DNA from 2 places in the Clostridium sp. DL1XJH146 genome. Region 1 is predicted to be linked to the other one. Evidence: riboswitches for the same ligand, from Rfam matches in the RefSeq annotation. Region 1 holds a riboswitch; the other holds the start of a gene.

The links. A riboswitch is a leader RNA that binds a small molecule or an ion and turns the genes downstream of it on or off. The one in region 1 is predicted to bind glycine.
Region 2: it holds a riboswitch for glycine, as region 1 does, so the genes downstream of both, ACVHXK_RS07880 (alanine/glycine:cation symporter family protein) here and gcvT (glycine cleavage system aminomethyltransferase GcvT) in region 1, are expected to answer to the same signal.

Annotation. Positions count from the first base shown of each region.
Region 1 is NZ_JBTVVN010000017.1:51,439-64,069, reverse strand. It holds gene gcvPB (aminomethyl-transferring glycine dehydrogenase subunit GcvPB) at 1-782, opposite strand, end outside; gene gcvPA (aminomethyl-transferring glycine dehydrogenase subunit GcvPA) at 779-2,122, opposite strand; gene gcvH (glycine cleavage system protein GcvH) at 2,124-2,507, opposite strand; gene ACVHXK_RS10035 (serine hydroxymethyltransferase) at 2,665-3,900, opposite strand; gene gcvT (glycine cleavage system aminomethyltransferase GcvT) at 3,924-5,030, opposite strand; glycine riboswitch at 5,127-5,209, opposite strand; glycine riboswitch at 5,213-5,315, opposite strand; gene ACVHXK_RS10025 (hypothetical protein) at 5,778-6,407, shown strand; gene ACVHXK_RS10020 (MBL fold metallo-hydrolase) at 6,494-7,396, shown strand; gene ACVHXK_RS10015 (sulfite exporter TauE/SafE family protein) at 7,458-8,264, opposite strand; gene ACVHXK_RS10010 (cupin domain-containing protein) at 8,459-9,076, opposite strand; gene ACVHXK_RS10005 (hypothetical protein) at 9,250-9,408, shown strand; gene ACVHXK_RS10000 (Lcl C-terminal domain-containing protein) at 9,483-10,859, opposite strand; gene ACVHXK_RS09995 (FadR/GntR family transcriptional regulator) at 11,135-11,848, shown strand; gene ACVHXK_RS09990 (tripartite tricarboxylate transporter substrate binding protein) at 12,031-12,631, shown strand, end outside.
Region 2 is NZ_JBTVVN010000012.1:23,522-36,152, forward strand. It holds gene purD (phosphoribosylamine--glycine ligase) at 1-1,044, opposite strand, end outside; gene purH (bifunctional phosphoribosylaminoimidazolecarboxamide formyltransferase/IMP cyclohydrolase) at 1,254-2,753, opposite strand; gene purN (phosphoribosylglycinamide formyltransferase) at 3,134-3,745, opposite strand; gene purM (phosphoribosylformylglycinamidine cyclo-ligase) at 3,733-4,728, opposite strand; gene purF (amidophosphoribosyltransferase) at 4,730-6,166, opposite strand; gene purC (phosphoribosylaminoimidazolesuccinocarboxamide synthase) at 6,172-6,882, opposite strand; gene purE (5-(carboxyamino)imidazole ribonucleotide mutase) at 6,882-7,361, opposite strand; gene ACVHXK_RS07875 (hypothetical protein) at 7,895-8,086, opposite strand; gene ACVHXK_RS07880 (alanine/glycine:cation symporter family protein) at 8,301-9,689, opposite strand; glycine riboswitch at 9,744-9,842, opposite strand; glycine riboswitch at 10,041-10,121, opposite strand; gene ACVHXK_RS07885 (hypothetical protein) at 10,324-10,611, opposite strand; gene ACVHXK_RS07890 (hypothetical protein) at 10,714-10,989, opposite strand; gene ACVHXK_RS07895 (mechanosensitive ion channel family protein) at 11,300-12,457, shown strand.

The DNA.
Region 1 (12,631 bases):
ATATCACCAGGTCTTGCTATGCCCATGATGGCATTCATATTGGCACCATCGTAATAGAGCAGGGCGCCTGCAGCATGAACAAGAGTTGCAATTTCCTTTATATTTTCTTCGAATATTCCTAAAGTGCTTGGGTTTGTAAGCATTAAACCAGCTGTGTTTTCATCCAAAGCTTCTTTTAGAGCTTCTATATTAATTGAACCATCTTTATTAGATTTGATTTCAACAACTTGAAAACCAGCAACAGAAGCACTGGCAGGATTTGTACCATGAGCTGAGTCAGGAACAATAATTCTATTTCTGTGTTTTTCTCCTTTGGTTTCAAGATAAGCTTTTATTATCATCAAACTTGAAAGTTCTCCGTGAGCACCAGCTGCAGGTTGAAGGGATACTTCATCCATACCTGTTATTTCTGCAAACATACTTGATAGATTGTACATTAATTCTAAAGAGCCTTGAACAGTTTCTTCTTTTTGATATGGATGTATATTCACAAAATTAGAACTAGAGGCCATATCTTCATTGATTTTTGGATTATACTTCATAGTGCATGAACCTAAAGGATAGAAACCTGTATCTACACCAAAATTATTATTGGACAAAAGAGTATAATGTCTCATAAGTTGTGGTTCACTAACCTGTGGAAGACCAAGATCACTTTCTCTTAATAGAGAAGGATCTATTAGTTCATCAATTGCAACATCTAAAACATCGCATTCTGGTAGGGAATAGGCTTTACGTTCATCTTTAGAAATTTCAAATATTAGTTTATTATATCCTTTCATGCTATATCCTCCATAGTTTTTACTAGTGTATCAATTTCTTCTTTAGTTCTTTTTTCTGTGACACATAAAAGAAGAGAATTTTCTAGAAAGTCATATTTTTCTTCTAATGGATATCCACCTAAAATACCATTTTGGAGTAGCCTATCATTTATTGTTTTAGTATTTGTATCACTTTTAACTACAAACTCTTTAAAGAAAGGTTTATCAAATACTGGTTTGAATTTGCCAGATTTAATAAGTTCGTTATAAGCATAGTGAGCTTTTTTCACACATTGTTCTGCCACTTCCCTTAAGCCTTCTTTGCCCATAGTGGATAAATAAGCAGAAGCAGTAAGTGCATTAAGTGCTTGGTTTGAACATATATTTGAAGAAGCTGTTTCCCTTCTTATATGCTGTTCTCTTGCTTGTAGAGTTAAGACAAATGCTCGATTACCATCAACATCTGATGTTTGTCCTACAATTCTTCCAGGTAATTTTCTCATTAGTTTTTTTGTAGTGGCCATAAATCCTAAATATGGGCCACCAAAGTTCATTCCATTACCAAGGCATTGACCTTCACCTATAGCTATATCAGCTCCAATTTCACCAGGAGTTTTTAAAATTCCAAGAGAAATAGGGTCAACACTCATGATAAGTAAAGATTTATTCGAATGTGTTATTTTTTCAATTTCAGTCATATCTTCAACAATGCCAAAGAAGTTTGGACTTTGAACAATTACACCAGCGGTATTTTTATCTACTAATTTTTCAAGTTGTGCTATATCAGTTACGCCATCTTTTGTATCAATTTCGATGACTTCAATATTATGGAACCTCATATATGTTTTTAAAACTGTTATAACTTGAGGGTCAACTGTTTTTGAAACAATAATACTATTTGCTTTTTTAGTAGAAATGGCCATCATTGCTGCCTCTGCACAAGCAGTTGAAACATCATATACAGAAGCATTAGATGCATCCATATCTGTAAGATTTGCTATTTGAGTTTGATACTCAAAAATAACTTGAAGTGTACCTTGGCTTATCTCAGGTTGATATGGAGTATAAGCAGTATAAAATTCTGATCTAGATGTAATGTGTTTTAGAACAGAAGGAATATAGTGGTCATAAGAACCTGCGCCTAAAAAGCATACTAAATCATCACAACTAGAATTTTTGTCAGTAATTTTTTTCATGTGTTTTGTTACTTGGAGTTCTGCCATAGGCTTTTCAAGATTAAGTCTTCTTGAAAGTTTAATATCTTCTGGAATTATGTCAAAAAGGTCTTCAACAGAATTTATTCCTATGCTTTGAAGCATTTTCTCTCTATCTTTTTCAGTATTAGGTATATAAGGAAACATCTTATGCCTCCTTATTAATTAGATTCTTGTAGTCTTCTGCACTTAGTAGTGAATGGAGTTGAGATTTATCAGTAATTTTTATACGGATAATCCAGTTTTCATAACAATCTGTGTTGATTAGTTCTGGTTCGTCTTCTAAAGCTTCATTAATTTCAAGAATAGTACAATCAACTGGAATGTATATATCTGAAGCTGCTTTAACAGACTCTGTGCTTCCAAAAGACTCTCCTTTTTCTAATTCCTCTCCTTCTTCAGGAAGTTCTACATAAACTATTGAACCTAATGCGTGTTGTGCATAATCAGTAATTCCTAGATAAGCTGTATCTCCATCAACGCTTAACCATTCATGTTCCTCAGTGTATAATAAATTTTCTATAATTTTCATATTAAATTCCTCCTCTAATTTTTAAATCTATTTTTCATTTATATGTGCTTTAAAATATTGTTGATAATAAAATGCTGACTAAGTAAATTAGTTTATTTCAGATAAACCATATTAATCAACTATTTTTAAAATAGAACCTATTATTTAAACAAACTTTTTACTTATACAGTGGATATTTGTTGCATATTTCTTTAACTTTTTCTTGTACTAGTGAGAGGTCTTCATCTTTGTGTTGCAGAGTATAATTTATCAATGATGCAATTTCTTTCATTTCTTGTTCTTTGAAACCCCTTGTAGTCACGGCTGGAGTACCTATTCTTATTCCACTTGTAACAAATGGACTTCTTTTCTCAAATGGAATAGTATTTTTATTTACTGTAATTCCAACAGAATCTAATAAAGCTTCAGCTTCTTTTCCTGTAATATCTTTATTAGTTAAATCTACAAGTAAAAGGTGATTATCTGTTCCACCAGACACTAGTCTAAATCCGTATTTCATTAATTCTTCACCTAGAGTAGAAGCATTTTTTTTAACTTGTTCAATGTATTCTTTAAAATCATCTTTTAGTGCTTCACCAAAACAAACGGCTTTAGCAGCAATAGTGTGCATTAATGGACCACCTTGTATACCAGGGAAGATTACTTTATCAATAGCTTTAGCATATTCTGCTTTACATAGTATAGCTCCACCTCTTGGTCCTCTTAAAGTTTTGTGGGTTGTAGTTGTAACAAATTCTGCATAGGGAACTGGTGATGGATGGGCACCTGTTGCAACTAAACCAGCAATATGAGCCATATCTACTAATAAGTATGCGCCAACTTCATCAGAAATTTCTCTTAATTTGGCAAAATCAATTTCTCTTGGGTATGCACTAGCACCTGCAACAATCATTTTTGGTTTATGCTCTAAAGCTAAGTTTTTTAAGTTTTCATAATCAATTCTTTCAGTTTCTTCAGATAAACCATAAGAAACGAAATTATATAATATACCAGAAAAGTTTACTTTGCTACCATGAGTAAGATGTCCTCCATGAGTAAGATCCATTCCTAAAACTGTATCACCAGGTTCAAGCATAGCCATATATACTGCCATATTTGCTTGAGACCCTGAGTGTGGTTGAACATTTGCATGTTCTGCACCAAATAGCTCTTTCAGTCTATCCCTTGCTAAATCTTCTGCTTTATCTACAACGAAACATCCACCGTAATATCTTTTGTTTGGATATCCTTCTGCATACTTATTAGTAAGTACTGACCCCATCGCTTCCATTACAGCCTTACTTGTGAAGTTTTCAGATGCAATAAGCTCAATATTATCATGTTGTCTATTTTCCTCTGCACAAATAATTTCATAAAGTTCATTATCTTGTTTTATAAGGTTTTCAAAGTTCATTATAGTCACTCCTAAATTTAGTATTATTTTTTATATTTTTTAGTGTAGAATTTTTTACTAATAACTTTTGCAGCTACAAATTTTTTGCGTATTTTGATTTGAATATGAGTTTCCAGTGCAGTGTATTTAAAATCAATAAGAGCAAGGCCTATTGCTTTCCCAACTGTTGGGGATAAATATCCCGTAGTTACAACACCGATTTTTTCATCATTTGAATATACTTCATAACCATGCCTTGGAATTCCTTTGCCAATTAATTCAAAACCTATAATTTTACGTTGAAGTCCTTCTTTCTTTTGCTTTGTAAGAGCATCTTTTCCAATAAAATTGTCTTTATCAAGTTTTACAAAGAAACCGAGATTAGCTTCAAGAGGAGTTATGTTTTTTGATAATTCATTTCCGTAAAGAGGAAGAGCAGCTTCGAATCTTAGGGTATCTCTACATCCAAGTCCTGCTGGTAGGATGCCATATTCTTCACCAGCTTTCATTAAAGCTTCCCATATTTTTTCAGCATTTTCATTTAAGGTGTATATTTCAAAACCATCTTCACCAGTGTAACCAGTTCTTGATACTAAACACTCAGCTCCAGCAATTTTAACTTTGTCCATAAAGTAGAAGAATTTAATTTCTTCAAGATTAACATTAGTTAACTTTTGAAGTATATTTTCAGCTTTTGGTCCTTGAATTGCAATTTGAGATATTTCATTAGATTTGTTAGAAATCGTTAAGTTATAGTTTGCTTTGTTATCAACCATCCATTGATAGTCTTTTTCTATATTTGCAGCATTTATCACTAGAAGAAAGTTATCATTGCTATGTTTATAGACAATAAGGTCATCTACAACACCACCATTTGGGTAACACATAAAGGTATAAAGTGTTTGATTATTATTTAGGTTACTTAGGTCGTTTGTAATAAGATTTTGAATAAAATCGAAACTTTGTGGCCCTGTGATTTCAACCTCTCCCATGTGTGATACATCAAATAGTCCAGCAGAAGTTCTAACTGCTTCATGTTCTTTTTGAATATCTGAATATTGTACTGGTAGAGCCCAGCCAGAGAAATCAATAATTTTCCCCATATACTTTTCATGCATATTAAACAAGGCAGTCTTTTTTACATTTTCCATTTTTGTAATCCTCCTTAAAAAATTGTAAATTTATAAAAATATATTTTTATAACAAAAAAAGGAATATAACAGGCGCAAAACAAACCTGTCATATTCCTCTGTATTTTTACCTGAGAGTTTTAATACTTAATAAAAAAAGTACCTTTCACCTACGGCGCCACTTAGTGGACTTTCCAGAGTTCCATCCATAAACGATATTTTTGCCTGAAAGTTTCTAAGCTAATTTGACAGTTAACTTATTGCTTCTTCGGCTATCTACTAAAAGATATCTCACGTTTACTTCCTTTGGAGAACTATAATAATTATTAAAATTATAACTATAATATATTATTTTGTCAATATAATAATTAATGTAGAATTTTGTTGATAATTTAATTTTTATTGATGATTTGATTTATTTTGTTCAATAGTTTAGAATTATATTGATTTTGAATTAATTAAATAATTAAACCTGAATTGACTATTGAAAAATTAAGTCAGGCTTTAGAAAAAAGTTTTGATAAAGATAATATTGAATTAAATAGTATTTACGAGAAATATTCTTCATGGGAATAGGGATATGGGCAGACACCTATTTTTCAAATAGAGTATCATAAATAAGGTGACTATGAATATGCTATTTTATGTGACTTAAAAGACAAAAAAGAATATATAGTTAAAGATAAAAGAGTCATTTTAGGAATTAGAGATTATTTTATTCCTTACACTACTGATGGGAATAGATATATAATTTTCGAAGAAGCATATATGGAAGATTGGGAGCTTGAAGAGTCATTTAAGGAAGGTATTAAAAAAGAAGAATTTTACAGAGAAGGATACAGAGAAAGTATAAATATTATAGCTTTAGATAGATTTGTTGGAGAAGTAAAAAATGAATGTGATATAATTTCTTTTAAAGAAATTTATAAAACAGAGCTTACTTCGTGGACAAGGTATTTTGGCATGGATGATGAAAAGATATATTATAGAGTTAAGAATTTTGAAAGCAAAGTTGAAGATATATATTCAATTAGTAAGATAACGTTGGAGACAGAGCTAGTAAGGTCTATAAAATTAAATGATGATGGGTTAAGTGCCTATTATAATTTATGGCACGATGTGAAAAATAGAAACATATATGAGACAAAAATTATTGGAGAAAATAAGAAAATAGTTAATGAAATTTATAATATTAATACTAGTTTTACACTAGATAATAAACGAGAAGATATTGATAGCATAATTGGGGATTACGTGATATCTAGCTTTTGGACTGAAGATGATAATGGAGATAATTATAAAGACTTTGTTAAAATAAAAAATACTAAGAGTGGTGCTACCAATATATACGAAGGAGTCTGTGCAATATTTGAAGATAGTGTGATTTTATTTAAATAAATTTGAACTATTACAGGAGGTTTAGTAAGTAAAGAAAATTTATAATAATAAAACTAATGAAAATAAAGAGAAATGGAGAAAATATTATGGATATATTAAAAGTTAAGGGAAATACATTTTGTATAAATACGGGAATGACTTATATACCTTTTTATAAAATTAATGATGAAGAAATTATTATGTTAGACTCTGGATGGGCAAGGGGAGAAAGAGTAGGAATAGATGAGATATTGGAAAAGAATAATTTTAAGGTAGTTGGTATAATTTGTAGTCATACACATATAGATCATGTAGGCAATAATACATATTTAAAAAATAAATATAACTGTATTATTGCTATGCCAGCCTATGAAGCTTTTTTCTGTAGTTCTATAGTAAATTTAAAAGTTTATTATAGTAGTCAAACATTATCCAATGTAGAAGAACATTATGGACATATGGTTTGTGAAACAGATATTAAAATTTTAGACAATCAAGATACTATATATATTTGTGGTATAAAATTTAAAATTCTTCATACACCAGGGCATAGTCCGGCGCATATTTGCATTACTACACCTGATGATGTAGCTTATGTAGGAGATTCACTTATAAGTTACGAAGTTATGAAAGGGGCAAAATTGCCCTATGCATTTGTATTAAAAGAGGACTTGGAAAGTAAAATAAAGCTTTATGATTTAAACTGTAGCAAATATATAGTGGCTCACAAAGGAATGTATGATGATATTACTAAGCTTATAATGGACAACATAGACTTCTATAAAAATATAGCGCGAAGACTATACAATTTGATAGAAGAGGCAATGACAATGGAAGATATTATGAAAATTATCATAAAAAATTGGAAAATTAATGTTAGAACAGTATATAAGTATTCAGAGATAAAATTTATGCTTGAATCATATGTTCAATATCTAGAAGAAACTGGAGAAATTGAAATAATTATGGATAATGGATTTCTTAAATATAAAAGAAGCGTGAGTAAATAGATATACATTAATAAAACAATGATCAATTGGTTATTGTTTTATTAATGTATAAGTATGTATTTTATAACCCCAGTAGACTTTTACTAACTATTAAGATTAAGCCTAATACAATGAAAGTTAATCCTATTATTTTGTACATAGATTTTTCATCTGATTTGTTGGCAAATAAAGCAGCACCTTTTGCTCCGATAATTGAAAAAAATCCAGCTAATAGTACTTCAGATAAAGGTATTGATGACATATGTATAAAGTGTCCAGCTGAACCGGATAGAGCGGTGAAGGTCATTATTAAAACGCTTGTACCGATAGCAGTTTTGATGGGAAAGCCAAGAATCCTAGACAAAATTAATAATAGCATAAGTCCACCACCCGCTCCAGCAATTCCACATATTATTCCTATGATAAAGCCAAACAAAATCGAAGAAAAAAACTTTTTACCTCTGAAAAATTGGAGTAATTTATTAGTTATATCAAAAATAGTACTATAATCATTTGGTGATTTTTTATGTTTTCTAAAGAAATTAATTCCCATTATCAAAGTAACAATACCAGAAGCGTTACCAAGGGTATTGGATGGTATCATAGATGAAAGATAACTTCCAAGTTGTGCACCAATTATTGCAGATAAAGCCATAGTTAAACCGTTTTTCAAATCAATATTTTTATGTCTTGCGTAAGTGATTGAGGAAGCTGTTGATGCAAATACATCAGTAGCTAAACTGATGGATATAGCTATATATGGGTCATAGTTTAAAAAAGTAACTAATAATGGTGTTACAATAACGGCAGCAGAAGCGCCAACTAAGCCAGTAATTATACCTGCTCCTATGCCTGCTATACTAATTATTATAATAGTAAATAAATTCATTTGATTTTTTATGTCCTCTCTCTAGTTAATATAATACAAACCTAATTATACATTTAAATACTCTATAATTAAATCCATAAAATCTTAAAAGTTTATTAATAAAAAAAGTTTTAGAAATAGGAATAAAAAAATCTGAGTTTAGGTGTCTATACTACCACACTTAAACTCAGATTTTATTGGAACTTAATAAAGTATTATCTACATTTTTTTTCTGCTAATTCAGCAATCTCTTTAGTTTCATGAACTGTACCAAATGGATGTTCAGGTGGGGCATATATAGAGTATAATTTAATTGGAGTATCACCTGTATTAATTAGATTATGCCATTTACCAGCAGGAATTAAAATAGCATAGTCATCAAATATTTCTTCTTCAAAATTCCATTTATCTTTATTATCACCCATTCTGACTATGCCTTCACCTTCTTCTATACGTATGAATTGATCTACATCAGGATGCATTTCTAAACCTATATCTCCTCCAGGTTTAATATCCATCAAGGTAACTTGTAAATTATCACCAGTCCACAGAGCAGTACGGAAATTTTTATTTTGCTTAGTAGCTTTATCAATATTAATTACTAATGGCTTAGGACCGTAGTCTTTTAGTTCAATAAATTCATTTTCCATTTCATCTGCAAAACGAGAATATTGATTTGGGAACTCATTACAATATCTTGTATCATACATTGGAGCGTTATTGTAGTAAAGGTATGGATACATCCTAAAGAAATTACACATATTAATTAAATTATTCATCGGTAAGTTACAACAACAATATTGGTGCTGGTTAATATTATTATAATTATTCATTTTCAAATGTCCTTTCACATGCTTCATTATAATAATATGATTTATGTTCAGTAAATGTGATTTGATTTTTTATAATATAGATAAAAGTAAAAATTATGGTCAAGAGTATTTGAGTATTATTTTTGAAAATACACATACTAAAAGTGGAGGCTAATTAATTTTAGGAGGATACTATGAAGACTAAAAAGAAACGTGAATGGACGAAAGAGAATTACTTGCATAATGGTATTAAATCACAAAATCAACATTCAAAAAATGAGCAAAATACAATAGTAAAAGAATCAGGAACTAATGAGAGTGGTATTGAAGCTAGAAAAAATGGATGGAAATAGTAAAAAAGTGCGAATATATTTTCGCACTTTTTAGTATTTGTATTGAAGAGAGTTAATTAGATTCTATCTAGTTCTTACTCTGCATCTCTTACAAGTCTAATCATATTAAATACTCTTTGTTCATCACCTTGAGGTGCATTTTCGTCTGCTGCTGGATAGTCATCTCGTTCACCAGTTTTAGGATCACTTTTTTGAGAACCAGAACCATGAGCTTCTACTTCTTCACCATCCATATAGCCTTTTGCCATACCAAATACAACATAAGATGCAGCACCATATTGTGTCTCACTTGCACTGCTATCATTGTGAGTTGTACCTGTCCAATAATAACCATAATCATCTTCCCCGAAGCAATTTACAACATGGGTACAATAAAACAAATCATCAATAGCAGGAGAATCAGTTGTGTAAGGTGATTTTGTATAATCTACAATACTTTGCAGTTCTTTAACATTAGGAAGTCTCCAATCATCGTAACCTCCATATGTAGCATTTTCAGCCCATTCTAAAGCTTCTTCCCAGTCCATTGTACCGTCACCGTTGCTGCCTTCTTCATAATAACCACTGTCATTTTGCATCCACATTAATCCTGTTGCTTCATCTGTAATAGTTTCATCGCCATTATCAGTATATAAATTTTGTCCGTAGTTTATGTTTCCTCTAACATGGTAACAGTAAAAATCTTTTGTGATTTCATATCCTTTGATACGTCCATCTGCAAAATTATAACCAAACACTGTTGTGTTTCCACCAAGTGTAGTTGAATCAAATATTGTACTAGTCAATATTTGAGAGTCAATGAAACGTGGTTCTCCTGCCTCATCACCATAAGTAAATACGAAGTAATCTGTGTCAATATATGGTGTTGAAGTGTCGGATGATGTTCCTGTTTCACCAGAGAAATCAACTAGAGAATACAATTCTTTAATTGTAGGAATACGCCAATCGTCATAACCAGCTAATTCGAAACTATCTAGTCCTTCTACAGCTGTTTCCCAATCTAGTTTTTCACCTGGATCTTGTTGCCATATTAGTCCAGTAACATTGTCTGTAATTGTACCATCACCATTATCAGTGTAACTTGGTGCATTGCCAGTATATGAAGCATCTTGACCATAGAAACTTTCGCCTTCTGCAGGTGCATCAATAATAGCATCGTTAGAATAAAAAGTTGTTTCATTAGTATCAACAATAGGATATCCACCTACTGCTGCTTCATAACCAACTTCGGAAAGAAGCTCTTCTTCTAATGCATTTGCATCTTCAAGTGACATCATATCAGAACTAACGCTAGGGCCACCTTCGCTCTTTATAGAATCAGCTTGCTCTTGTGTGTTTTCAACAGTATTTTCAGTTTCAGTAGTATTTACTTCAGAATTATTCGTGTTACTAGAACAACCTACAGTTAATAGTAAACCTGCTATTAGAATAGATGATAATAATTTTTTCATAGTTAATATTCCTCCTAGTTATATAGAAAATAAAATTTATTGTATATATAACTTAACTTATTAATGTGAAGTTGATGTGAAGATTATATATTTATGGATTTGATTATGATAAAAAACTTTGATGGCAATGTATTAGGAAAAAAATCCCAAAAAAACCTTTACATAGTATAATTTATATGATAATATAAAGATACATCAAACATCCTACGTTTGACGTATGATGTACTGCTTTGATGTGAGACTATAAAAATACAACAATAGGTGGGCGAATTTAAATGGAAAATAAAGTAAACAACAAAGGCTTGACTCCAGTAGGTGGAGGTTCAGTGGTAGACAAAACAATAAACCGAATAATTGAAGCGATATCTGTTGGTAGTTTTAAAATGGGAGAAAAACTGCCTAATGAGTACGAGCTTATTAAAGAACTTGAAATTAGCAGAAATTCACTACGTGAAGCTATGAGAGTTTTATCTGCTGTAGGAGTTGTAGAGATTAGACGGGGAGATGGAACTTATGTATGTGACCAAGTTAATCCAAGTCTTTTTGACACTATGATTTACGGTCTTGTATTTGATGTTTCATCTTCATCGGAATTGATTGAACTTAGACAATCTTTAGATGAAATAACGCTTAAGTTAGCCATTGAAAAAGCTGATGACGACGATATAAATGAGTTGAGACATTACCTAGAAGCTATGGAAACCTATATTGAAAATGGGGATTTTATTGCTGCTGCTGATGCAGATTATAATTTCCATATTAAAATTGTAGATATTGGTAGGAATAAGCTTTTATCAAGAATTGTCAAAGGTGTTTATCAATTTTTTAAAGTCTCTATTTATAGAAACATAGAAGCAGAGGAAAAATTTTCACATGCGACAGAATATCACGAAGAGATCTTAGACTTAATAGTTACGAAAGATAAATCCCACGTTGAAGATGTTATTAAGATGAGTCTTAATAGTTGGCGTAACAATATTAAGAAATAGTAAACATCTACAACGCAAAGGAAAGTTAACAAAAGTGATTGTTTTAAAATCACAAATTATCATTTTTAAAGAACCAATTTTTAAGGTAAGATTTTTAGCGAAAGTGATAAAAAACTAAAGCTAATTATCTTACTAAAGTAAATGCGTTAAGTATTAAAAATTAAAAATAAGGGGGAAAAGGAATGAAAAAGTTACTTTCTATTTTATTAACAATGTCAATGGTTTTAGTTTTATTTGCAGGGTGTTCTTCAAATGAAAAGGCTAATAATGCAGGAGAAGGTGCTAATGCTGAAACAAATTCTTCGGAAAATGAAAATGTTGAAGAGTCAAAATTTCCAGAAAGACCTATAAACTTAATAGTACCATTTGGTGCTGGTGGTGGGACTGATGGATGGAACCGTGCAATTGCAGCTGCTCTGCAAGAAGAAGGCTGGAGTGTAAAGGTTTCCAATGTAACTGGTGGTTCTGCTGGTTCAGTTGGAACTATGCAAGTATGGAATGCAAAACATGATGGTTATACACTAGCAGGTACTTCAGAAACTCCACTAGTCATTCCTGTAATGGCTGGTGATGAGCAAACTACTGACTACTGGGAATATTATATTGCTGGAGGATCTCCAGGAGTTTTATGTGTAAATAAAGAGGCTAATATTGCAGATTTTCAAGCTTTAATTGATGAAACAAAGTCAAAACCTGGTGAAGTAAAAATAGCTGGTACTTCAGGTGGATTATGGTTCTTATTAGCATCAATGCTTGAGTATGGTGGTGAAATAGATTTAGGTG
Region 2 (12,631 bases), on a different contig from region 1:
TATAACTTTACCCTTTTGATAATTACCAGGATATCCACCAGATACAGCATTGACACAACAAGAATATTTATCTTTGAACTGAACTTCACACTCTGAAAGTTTTCCCTCTGTTGCTTTATATAATAATTCAAAATAGTCGCTGTCCATTAAAGAAAGCACTGCTTGTGTTTCTGGGTCACCCATTCTTACATTGTATTCTAATAAATAAACACCTTTTTTAGTCATCATAAGGCCAAAAAAGATAGTTCCTATATAATCCATTCTCTCTTCTCTTATACCTCTAAGAGTAGGAGCCATAATATTTTCTTCAAATTCCTTTAAAACCTCTTCTGTGCAATAAAAATTTGGGGCAATAACTCCCATACCACCAGTATTGGGACCCTTGTCTCCATCATAAATTTGTTTATGGTCTTTACTTGATATAAAAGGAATAATCATATTCCCATCTGTAATTGATAATATAGATGCCTCTACGCCCTCTAAAAATTCTTCGATTACAAGTTTAAGTCCTGCACCACCAAAAATATCAAGTACCATAAGTTTATTAATTGCCTCAATAGCTTCTTGTTCATTCTCGCATATAATAACGCCTTTTCCAGCTGCAAGTCCATCTGCTTTAATAACTATAGGGTATCCACATCTTTGCGTATATTCTATAGCCTTTTTCCTATCTTCAAAAGCTTTATATTCAGCTGTTTTTATGTTATATTTTATGGCAAATTCTTTAGCAAAGCTTTTACTTCCCTCAAGTGCAGCAGCTTCTTTGCTAGGTCCAAATATCCTAAGGCCTTTTTCTCTAAATTTATTTACTATTCCTTCAACCAAAGTAGCTTCTGGTCCAACTATAGTTAAATCAATTTTATTCTCCTGCGCAAAAGAAACTAATTCATCAATTTCTACAATATTAACATTTTCACATTTTTCTTCCATTGCCATTCCACCATTACCTGGTGCGCAATAAATCTTTTCAACTTTATCACTTTGAGCAATCTTCCATGCAGTTGCATGTTCTCTTCCACCGGAACCTATTATTAAAACCTTCATATTATCAACTCCCGTATTTCAATGTGCAATTTGCAATTAGCAATTTGCAATTATGGATGATTCTCGGCTAACGCCGAGAATCTTAATTTTTTTAATTAATCAATCATTTAATTAATTGTTCTACTAATTAAAGATTTTCTGACCAAAAGGAAGAAAATCATCCTTCATTGCAAATTGCACATTGCAAATTGCAAATTATGTTTTAAAAATTAGTGTTTAAAGTGTCTAATTCCCGTAAATACCATAGATATCCCATTCTCATTACAAGCTTCTATTGAATCTTTATCTCTAATGGAACCACCTGGTTGAATTATTGCTTTTATATCATATTTTGCTGCTTCTAGTACTACATCATTGAATGGCATAAACGCATCTGAAGCTAAAACTGATGCACCTTTTCCTCTTTCTAGAGCTTGTTTTGCTGCCCATATTCTGTTTACTTGGCCTGCACCTACACCTGTTGCCATCTTGTCTTTAGCTACAACAATGGCATTGGATTTTACATATTTGCAAACCTTCATAGCAAATACCATATCGTCCATCTCTTCTTTAGTAGGCTGTTTTTCTGTTACTACTTCATATTTATCTGCAAACTTATTATCTTCTCCCATAACTAAAATACCACCATCAACCTTTGCAATATTATGGTCATCACAAGGTTTCACTCCGCACTTAATTACCCTTAAATTCTTTTTAGTCTTAAGAACTTCAAGGGCATCATCATCAAATTCTGGTGCTATAACTATTTCTAAGAATATTTTTATCATTTCTTCAGCAGCTTCTTTTGTTACCTTTGTATTACAAGCAACAATTCCACCAAATATTGATACTGGGTCACAAGAATACGCTTTAACATAAGCATCTTTTACATCAGTTCCTAATGCAACGCCACAAGGAGTATTGTGTTTAAGACCACAAACTGCAAGTTCATCAAACTCCCAAACTGTTTTCCATGCTATATCCATATCTTTAATATTATTATAAGAAAGCTGTTTTCCTTGTAATTGTTCAAAATTATTTAAAGCCCCTGTTCCATCAGTAGCTACATAATAGGCAGCTGATTGGTGACTATTTTCACCATATCTTAAATCACTTTCTTTTCTATAAGATAAAGATAAGTATTCAGGATATTCTTCATCTAACATAAAGTTAGAAATAGCTGCATCATAAGCTGAAGTTAAATTAAATACTTTTCCTGCTAATCTTTTCTTAGTTTTATAATCTACATCTTTATTTTCAGTAATTTGATTTTTAAGGTCTTCATAATCAGTAGGATCTGTTACTACAACTACATCTTGGAAATTCTTTGCAGCAGATCTAAGCATTGTAGGTCCACCGATATCTATAAATTCAACTTTTTCTTCAAATTCTAAATCTTCTTGTACTTTTTCGAAGAAAGGATATAAATTAACAATAACCATATCAATTGGCTTAATTTCTTTTTCCTCAATAGTTTTCATATGTTCTTCATTATCTCTAATTGCAAGTATTCCACCATGAATAACTGGATGAAGAGTTTTAACTCTACCATCTAAAATTTCAGGAAATCCAGTAACTTCATTAACCTCTGTAACAGGAATATCATTTTCTTTTAAATGTCTATAGGTTCCACCTGTTGAAATAATTTCAACTCCATTATCCACTAAAAATTTTGCAAAATCAGCTATGCCGTCTTTCTTAAAAACTGAAATAAGCGCTCTTTTAATCATTAAAACACCCCTTCTTTTTTGTTCCATTTTGGAATTTTAATTCTTATCTAGAATTTTGATTTATGTAAATAGTTTTTATTTTAATCTTAATTTAAATGCACAATGCACAGTGTACAATGCACAATTAAGGATGAAATATTTTAGCAAAGCTAAAATATTTCTTTAATTAATTTAAACATTAATTAAAAGATTAATTTATTTAATCAAACTTATCTTGTAATTACTTTTACTTTGCACTTGAATTTATTAAATAAAGATTTTCTGACCAAAGGGAAGAAAATCCTCCACAATTGTGCATTGTAAATTGTGCATTGTGCATTATCTTTATCCATATACTTATTTTCTCATATGCACATTTCAAACTTCACTCTTGCTTTATTCTAAAGAAGAACTACCTTTCTTCCCTCCACCACAACTCTCTCTTCTGAAAGAAGTTTAACGGCTTCTGGAAGAGCAATGTGTTCTTGTACTAAAACTCTTTTCTGTAGAATTTCCGCTGTATCATCTTGTAATACTTCTACAGATTTTTGAATAATTATTGCCCCTGTATCTGTTCCTGCATCTACAAAATGCACTGTACATCCAGCTACTTTCACTCCATATTCAATAGCTTTTTTATGTACATTTAATCCATACATACCCTTTCCACAGAAAGAAGGTATCAACGATGGATGGATATTTATTATTTTATTATTAAACTTATATATAATGTCCCCTTGCAATATTGACAAATACCCTGCCAGAACTATTAAATCAACTTTTCCATCTACAATTTTCAGTATTTCATCAGATAAATCAGCCCCATGCTTTTTTTTATCTAATTCAATAGCTTTTATGTTATTCTTTCTTGCTCTTTCAAGAGCAAAAGCCCCACACTTATCAGAAATAACATATTCGATAGAACAATTAGAAAGATAGCCATCTTGAATTCTATCTATAATAGATTGAAGGTTACTTCCTCCCCCTGAAGCAAGAACAGCTATTTTAAACATACCTCTTTGCCTCCACTTTGAACTTTTCCTATTTTATAAGCTTTATCACCAAGTTCTGATAACTCTTCAATGACTCCACCTGCTAATTCAGGAGAAACACAAAGAACAAATCCTATCCCCATATTAAAAGTATTATACATGTGATCTTCCTCTACACCTTGCTCCATTAAGAAATTAAATATTTCAGGTTTAGGAAAAGAATTTTTATCTATAACTAATGTATATTCATCTTTAAGCATTCTTGGAATATTCTCATAAAATCCTCCGCCTGTAATATGTGCCATACCCTTTATTTCAAATTTCTCCATAAGTTTAAGTACATTTTCAACATAAATCTTTGTAGGTGTAAGTAATTCTTCTCCAATTCTCTTACCTTTAAAGTCCATATCAAAATCAGTGATTAATTTTCTAACTAAAGAATATCCATTACTATGAATTCCAGATGATTCTATACCTACTAAAATATCGCCTTCTTTTATTTTGCTACCATCGATTATTTCATCTTTTTCTACAGCTCCAACACAAAATCCAGCAATATCATATTCTCCATCAGAATAAAATCCTGGCATTTCAGCAGTCTCCCCGCCAATAAGAGCGCAACTTGATTGCAAACATCCTTCTGAAATTCCTTTTACAATATCAGCTGCAGCTTCTGCATCTAATTTTCCACAAGCCATATAATCTAAGAAAAATAATGGTTTTGCCCCGTGACAAAGTATATCATTTACGCACATAGCAACACAATCAATACCCACTGTATCGTATTTTTCCATATGAAAAGCAACTTTTAATTTTGTACCAACACCGTCTGTTCCAGATACAAGCACAGGACTCTTGAATCCTGCAAGATCATACATGCCAGCGAAGCTACCTAAATTATTTAAAACTGCATTACTATAAGTTTTTTCAGCATAATTCTTTATTTTCTTAACAGCTTTATAGCCTTCTTCAATATTAACTCCAGCTTCTTTATAAGTAGCCATTTTATTCCTCACCTTCTAAACGGTCTTTATCTTTTTCTATAGGTGCTGATACCGGATAAACTCCATCAAAGCATCCCATACATAAACCTTTATTTTCAAAAGTACTTAAAAATCCATCTTGACTAATATATGCAAGACTATCAGAACCTATGAAATCGCTTATTTCTTCAACTTTCTTTTGTGCTCCTATAAGGTCTTTTCTGTAAGGAGTATCTATTCCAAAATAGCATGGAAACTTAACCATAGGTGAAGAAACTCTAAAGTGAATTTCAGTAGCTCCAGCTCTCTTCAAAACTTCAACAAGCCTTCTACTAGTTGTTCCTCTTACAATAGAATCATCAATAATGACAACTCTTTTTCCTTCTACATTTACTTTTAATGCATTAAGTTTTGTAGATACAGCCTTTTCTCTCATTTGCTGAGATGGTGCAATAAAAGTTCTAGCTACATATTTATTCTTTATAAGTCCTATACCAAAAGGGATTCCTGAAGCCTTAGCATAACCTATTGCTGCCGATATACCTGAATCAGGTACTCCTATTACTATATCCGCTTCAGCTGGTGCTTCCTTATAAAGCTGTTCTCCTGCTCTAACTCTAGATTCATATACACTCACACCATCCATAAAACTATCTGGTCTTGCAAAATAAATATATTCAAAAGAACAAATAGATCTATTAGTTTTTTCCGCAAAATGTATTGATTTAATACCATTTTCATCAATAATCACTATTTCTCCCGGATCTACATCTCTAACAAATTCCGCTCCAACAGCATCAAGTGCACAAGATTCAGAACATATTACATAATCCCCGTCAATCTTACCAATACATAAAGGTCTTATTCCATTTGGATCTCTTACTCCAATTAATTTTTTTTCAGTAAGCATTACGATTGCATAAGATCCTTTTACCGCTTGAATAGCATGAACGACAGCTTCTTCTAATCCACACTTTGCTTTTCTTGCTATCATATTTAAAATTACTTCTGAGTCTATAGATGTGTGAAATATAACTCCTCCATCTTCAAGAAGATCTCTTATAGTATCTGCATTTGTTAAATTTCCATTATGTGCAATAGACATAGCTCCAAGCTTATATTTGCTTAATAGTGGCTGAGCATTTTTAACGTTACTTGATCCTGTTGTAGAATATCGGACATGTCCTATACCTGAACTACCTTTAAGACTTTCTACTGTATCTGGTTTAAGTGCTTCAGATACTAATCCCATGTCTTTAACACATTTTAACTTTTCTCCATTAGAAACAGTTATACCAGCACTCTCTTGTCCTCTATGTTGCAAAGCATACAACCCATAGTAAACAATTTCTGCAACATCAATATCTTTAGTAGAAAAAATACCAAAAACTCCACATTCTTCTTCCATTTTATCTTTGTCCTGAACTTGTAATGATAAATCATTATTATTTCTTATCATTAATATTATTCCCCTTTAGAAATTCTTTTAAGTATTTCTTCGTATGCTTCTGTTACATTACCTAAATCTCTTCTAAATCTATCTTTATCTAACTTCTCATTAGTTTCTGCATCCCAAAATCTACAAGTATCTGGAGATATTTCATCAGCTAAAACAATTTCACCCTCTTTAGTCTTTCCAAACTCTATTTTAAAATCGATTAATTTAATGTTCTGTTTTAAGAAAAACTCTTTTAATAAATCATTAATCTTAGCTGTCATAGCGTACATTTCTTTAAGCTCTTCAAATGTAGCTAATCCTAAAGCAACTGCATGACAATCATTTATAAGTGGATCTCCTAGTTCATCTTTTTTATAGCAGATTTCAAATATTGTTGTTTTAAGTGCAGTTCCTTCTTCTATTCCTAATCTCTTTGCCATACTTCCTGCTGCAACATTTCTAACTATAACCTCTAAAGGTATTATTTCTACTTTCTTACATAATTGTTCTCTTTCACTTAACTTTTCGATAAAGTGAGTTTTAACACCATTCTTTTCAAGCATTTCAAATATCATAGTAGTAATAGCATTGTTAAGAGCTCCTTTACTTTCTATACTAGATTTTTTCACACCATTAAAAGCAGTAGCATCATCTTTGTAATAAATAATTACGTTATCTTCACTATCCCCTTCAAATACTTGTTTAGCTTTTCCTTCATACATCATCTTTCTTTCCATTATAGTTCCACTCCTTCTGAATTATCCTCTATAAATTTTTCTTTCATATCTTTTCTAAATTGAATTAATTTTTCTTTAAGTTCTGGGTATTTTAATGCTAAGATTTCAACGGCAAGCATTCCTGCATTAGCACTATTATTAATTCCAACTGTTGCTACTGGAATCGGCTTTGGCATTTGAACTATTGCTAATAATGAATCCATTCCATCTACAGCTGCATTTATTGGAACACCTATAACTGGCAATATTGTTTGTGATGCAATAACTCCTGGCAAATGAGCAGCAAGTCCAGCACCTGCAATAATGCACTCAAAACCATTGTTCTCAAGTTTTTCTAAAGTTTCACTTAATTTTTCCGGAACTCTATGAGCTGATAATACATGAGCTTCATATTCTACTCCGAATTCTTTTAATACTTTAGCTGCACCCTTCATTTTTTCAATATCAGACTTACTTCCAAAAATAATTGCTACTTTCATAATTAACCCTCCTGCAAATTTCACTGTTTTCGTTTTTATATTAACATTCATAGTTTATTTAGTCAATATAATAACCGTAATTAACTGTAGATTATTCGTACTTTTAGGACAAACTACTCCTTTCTATTCTTTTATCGTTCGTCACGTTACGTATATCACAAAATACGATTGCAGATTTAATTTCTTTTTTATTCAGGAGGATTATTTTATTGAAGACTGTAAAAAAACTTTCATAATCAAAATCTGTACTTAAATAAAAGATTCTCGCCCAATCGTTCGAGAATCTTTCTTATAGTTTTAATTCAAAGAAACATAAAGACTCTCCTTAAAGGAGAGCCTTATAACCCGCACAAATTTATTAAACTTTTTTCAAGTTCCTACTCAATTCTATAATTCTTGTATCATTATTAGCTGTCTTCATTGATAAACTGTTTACATCCATTTGCAGTTTATTGATTTTTTCATTTTCCACTAGATACACTCCTTTCAATTACAACTTTCGTATCATTTTATAAATATAATCCTTAATCTTATTATAATATAATTCCTACACCTATTTCCATAGAATTTTTTAAGCAAATATCTAACTTATTACTATTATCTCCATTAAATAAAACTTTATGCGAACATTTGTTCTTCAATATTGTTTTACAACAAGCTACGTCATCAAATTCTAGCACCTTACCATTTCTTTTTTTACGCCTTTTTACAAAAAAATAACTCATAAACATTCCCACTAATAGACTAACTATAATGTTTATAATCATATCAAAATTAAAGTAACTACTTTCTTGATTTAACCCCGCTATATATAGCCCTAGTAATCCTCCTAATATAACACATAGATATCTTTACATTTATAACAACATAAAAGCACATATATGTAAATATATCTCTACATATATGTGCTATATATAACATCAAATATCACACTATCTTTTATTCAGCTACTTTAACCATTCCGTCATCTTCAAGGTCTTTAAAATATTTTCTTGTTTCATTTATAATAACTCCACTTAATCCAATTAATCCAATTAGGTTTGGAATCGCCATAAGTCCGTTTACTATATCTGCTATTTTCCAGATCATTTCTAATTTTAGATTTATCAACTGTAAAAATACTCCCAGTCCAACTAAAATTATATATACTGCTCTATATAGTTTAATTCCTTTTACTCCAACTAAATACACAGTACATCTTTCCCCATAATAATTCCATCCAAGTATTGTTGTAAAAGCAAAGAAAATAAGTCCAATCGTAACAATCAACTGTCCTATCATAGCTATAGGAAGCCCACTACTAAAAGCATAATTTGTCATAGCTGTTCCTGCATATTCTGAATTCCAAGCTCCAGTCATTATTAAAACAAGTCCAGTCATAGTACAAATAATTATTGTATCAAAGAAAGTACCTGTCATAGATACAAGTCCTTGTCTTACACAAGATTTAGTTTTAGCTGCCGCTGCCGCTATTGGTGCACTACCTAAACCAGATTCATTAGAAAATACTCCTCTAGCAACACCACTTCTCATCGCAAGCATAACAGTTGCTCCAGTGAAACCACCTGCTGCTGCTGTTGTAGTGAAAGCACTCTTTACCACTAAAGCTATTGTTCCTGGTAATAAATTAATATTTATTATTATTATTATTAAAGCACCTATAACATAAAATACTGCCATAAAAGGAACTGTTTTTTCAGCCACTGATGCAATATTCTTTACGCCTCCTATAGTTACTAGAGATACCAGTACTATTAACACTATTCCTGTCAACACAATTGGAATGTTGAAAACAATTTCTGCAGCTTCAACTATTGCATTTACTTGTGGGAATGTACCTATCCCGAAGAAAGCAACTCCTACTCCAAAGATTGCAAACATCTTAGCTAAAAATCTACTTCCTAGACCTTTTTCTAAATAATACATAGGTCCACCAGCCATTTGACCATTTTCATCAACGGTTCTGTATTTTACTGCAAGTAACGCTTCAGAGTACTTAGTAGCCATTCCAAAGAAAGCAGCTACCCACATCCAAAACAAAGCTCCTGGTCCACCAAGTTTAATTGCTGTTGCGACACCAACAATATTTCCTGTTCCTATTGTTGCTGCTAAAGCTGTACATAAAGCTGCAAATGATGATACATCACCCTCTGCATCATTGTTTTTTTCTTTAGAAAATAAATACTTTAGTGCAAGTGGTAACTTTTTAACCTGTAATACCCCAAGTCTTACAGTTAGATAAAGTCCCGTACCTACTAATAAAATAAGTAACGGTGGTCCCCAAACCAATGAATCAATTTTGTTTAATACTTCCATAAACCCTGTCATTAAAAAATCCTCCCTTAATTTAATATAATGGAGGAGACAAAATTATTTTCATAATTTCTATCCCCTGTCCTTTTACCTGAGAGATTCGATAGTTAATAATACTATCTTGCTCCTTCGGTGTCTGAATAATCAGCTCTCTCCAGAGGCTCGTCCAATTACGGTTTTCTCCTAAAATAGAGTTTCCAACTAAACTGCTTATTTATATGTACCTATAACTCGTTAATTCATTGAGTTTTGGAAACGTATAGATAAAATTTCATAAAGAAACTCTTGGGATTTTCAGTTCAACTAATTATTTTCACTTATCCATAACTCGTAAATTCACCGAGTTTTGGACAAGTACAAATAAAGTTTCACATTGAAAACCCATAGGTGCCTGAAAGTTTTTCCTCTTCGGCGGATGGCAAGCCATCTCTCTCCCACAATCTTCATCCGAACACATTGTTAATTTATTATTAATAAACCATTAATAATTATATATAGATTTTCATAATAATACAAGCTTTTATACAATTTATAAATTTCCCAATTAAACAACACGCATTTAAATAATGTTCTTAATTATCGAAGTAACATATGTGTACGTATAAAAAAAGATTTTCTCACCAAAGGCAAGAAAATCATAATCACTAGCTTAAATATATCTTTTCCTTCCAAAATAACTCATACCAAATATAACAGCTAAAGCCGGCGCATAATAATTTATTACTGGATTAGTATAGTCAACTAAATATATTACACCGTAGATAATTATTAATACACCTATCAGAAGGTTTGAATATTTTTCCCATTTTATAAGCCCTTCAAGGTTTTTAATTTTTTTATCTTTGTAATTCTTTCTTAATATTTTTTCATTAACGAAGGCTAATACTAATTCCAATACTCCAACTACAAACAATACAAAAATAAATCCATTATTCATCTTTAGTCACTCCTTTTAATTTAAATAATAAAATAAGGATGATTCACTATATCAGCAAATCATCCTTATTCACAAATTTTAGACTAATTTGTGAATATTATGCTATTTCAATAAATAAATTTTATCATACTCTAAATTACATGTACCATAAAAATCTTCATCTGCACAAATATCTCTCTCAACATAATATAATTGTTCATCTTTCTCAACTATTGATTTAATGAATTTATCGCCTTCATTAAATTTAAAACTATGGACCATTGAAAATCCATCAAGTTTGCTGAAGTCTTTTTCTTGTGCTTTAACTTCCTCATTTATCAGCTGCATATCAGCCTTTCCATTTTCAATATCTTTTATTATTTTATCCAAATTATTCATTACATCACCTCATCATATTTTCATAATTAATAACTATTACTGTTTAACATTATATCATAATAAACATGTAATAAAAAGCTTACAGCTATTAAAAAAATTCTTTTTTATGCAATTTCTTCAATAAAGAATATATAAATTTCAAAATATTATAAATACTAAAAGAAGAAAAATTAGAAATTGCTTTCCCTAGTAGAAGTATTTACATTGAATAGCGGCCTTATAAAAAGAACGCAATTACCCCTGTTACTTAGCGTATCATCTTGAGAATTATTGCAAAATCATTTAGAATGGTTAATTAGGGGGTGCTACAATGAGCGTATTACAAGAAGCATTTGACAGCTTTAATAATACAACAACTTATATTTATCAATTTATTACATTTAATAATCTCAAAATAGTTATAATAGCTCTATTAATTTTTTTATTCTTTGTTTTGTTTAGAAAGATTTTCACAAGATATATATTTAGTCGTCTATTAAAAATAAGCAAGAAAACAAAAACTAACCTAGACGAAATAATTCTTATATCCTTTGAAAAACCATTATCAATATTTTTCACCATACTTGGTCTTTATCTATCTATTAAATATTTAACCTCAAGTTTTGGATATGATATTACAGAATCGGTAATTTCCTCAACTAGTGCTGGCACTATTGTGCAAACTTCAAAATTTGTATCTTTATTTAGGTCTTCAATAATTATCCTTGTAGCCTTAGGCCTTCACAATTTATCTTCTGAGAATTCTAATTTATATAAAAACATTAATAAAAAGTTAAATTTGAAAGTTGATAATATTTTACTTACTTTTTTATCAAGGATTGTCCGATTTATTATAATTGCTTTTGCAACTTGTATAATTGCAGAAGAATTCGGCTTTAATGTAAATAGTTTTATTACAGGGCTAGGAATAGGAGGACTCGCTATTGCACTAGCCGCACAAGATACTCTTTCAAATATTTTTGGTGGAATAGTAATAATTCTTGATAGACCTTTTACTATAGGAGATTGGATTTATACTCCAACCATTGAAGGTACTGTAGAAGATATAACCTTTAGGAGTACAAGAATTCGTACCTTTGCCAATGCCTTAGTAACTGTACCTAATTCAAATTTGGCAGACGAAGCAATAACTAACTGGTCTAGAATGCAAAAAAGAAGAATTACTTTTAATTTAGGTGTTAGGTACGATACTCCTAAAGAAAAAATTGAAATATGCACTCAAAAAATAAGAGCAATGCTTACTGAAAATAATGATGTTCATAAAGAAACCATTTTTGTTACTTTCAATGAATTCAATGAAAGTAGTCTAGATATTTTTCTTTATTTTTTCACAAACACTACTAATTGGGGTGACTTTTTAAAGGTAAAAGAAAACATAAACTTTAAAATACTAGAAATTCTTGAAAATGAAAAAGTAGAAATCGCCTATCCTAGCAGAAGCATTTTTTTGGAGAAAGAACCTTCTTAAAAGAGCAATGCACAATTCATAATACACAATACATAATGTACAATGCACAATGCACAATGCACAATGCACAATGCACAATGCACAATTATTGTAGATTCTCAGCAGAGCTGAGAATCTTTAATTTTGTAAGAGCATTATATAAACTACAAACATTTATGTGTTAATATTATTTAT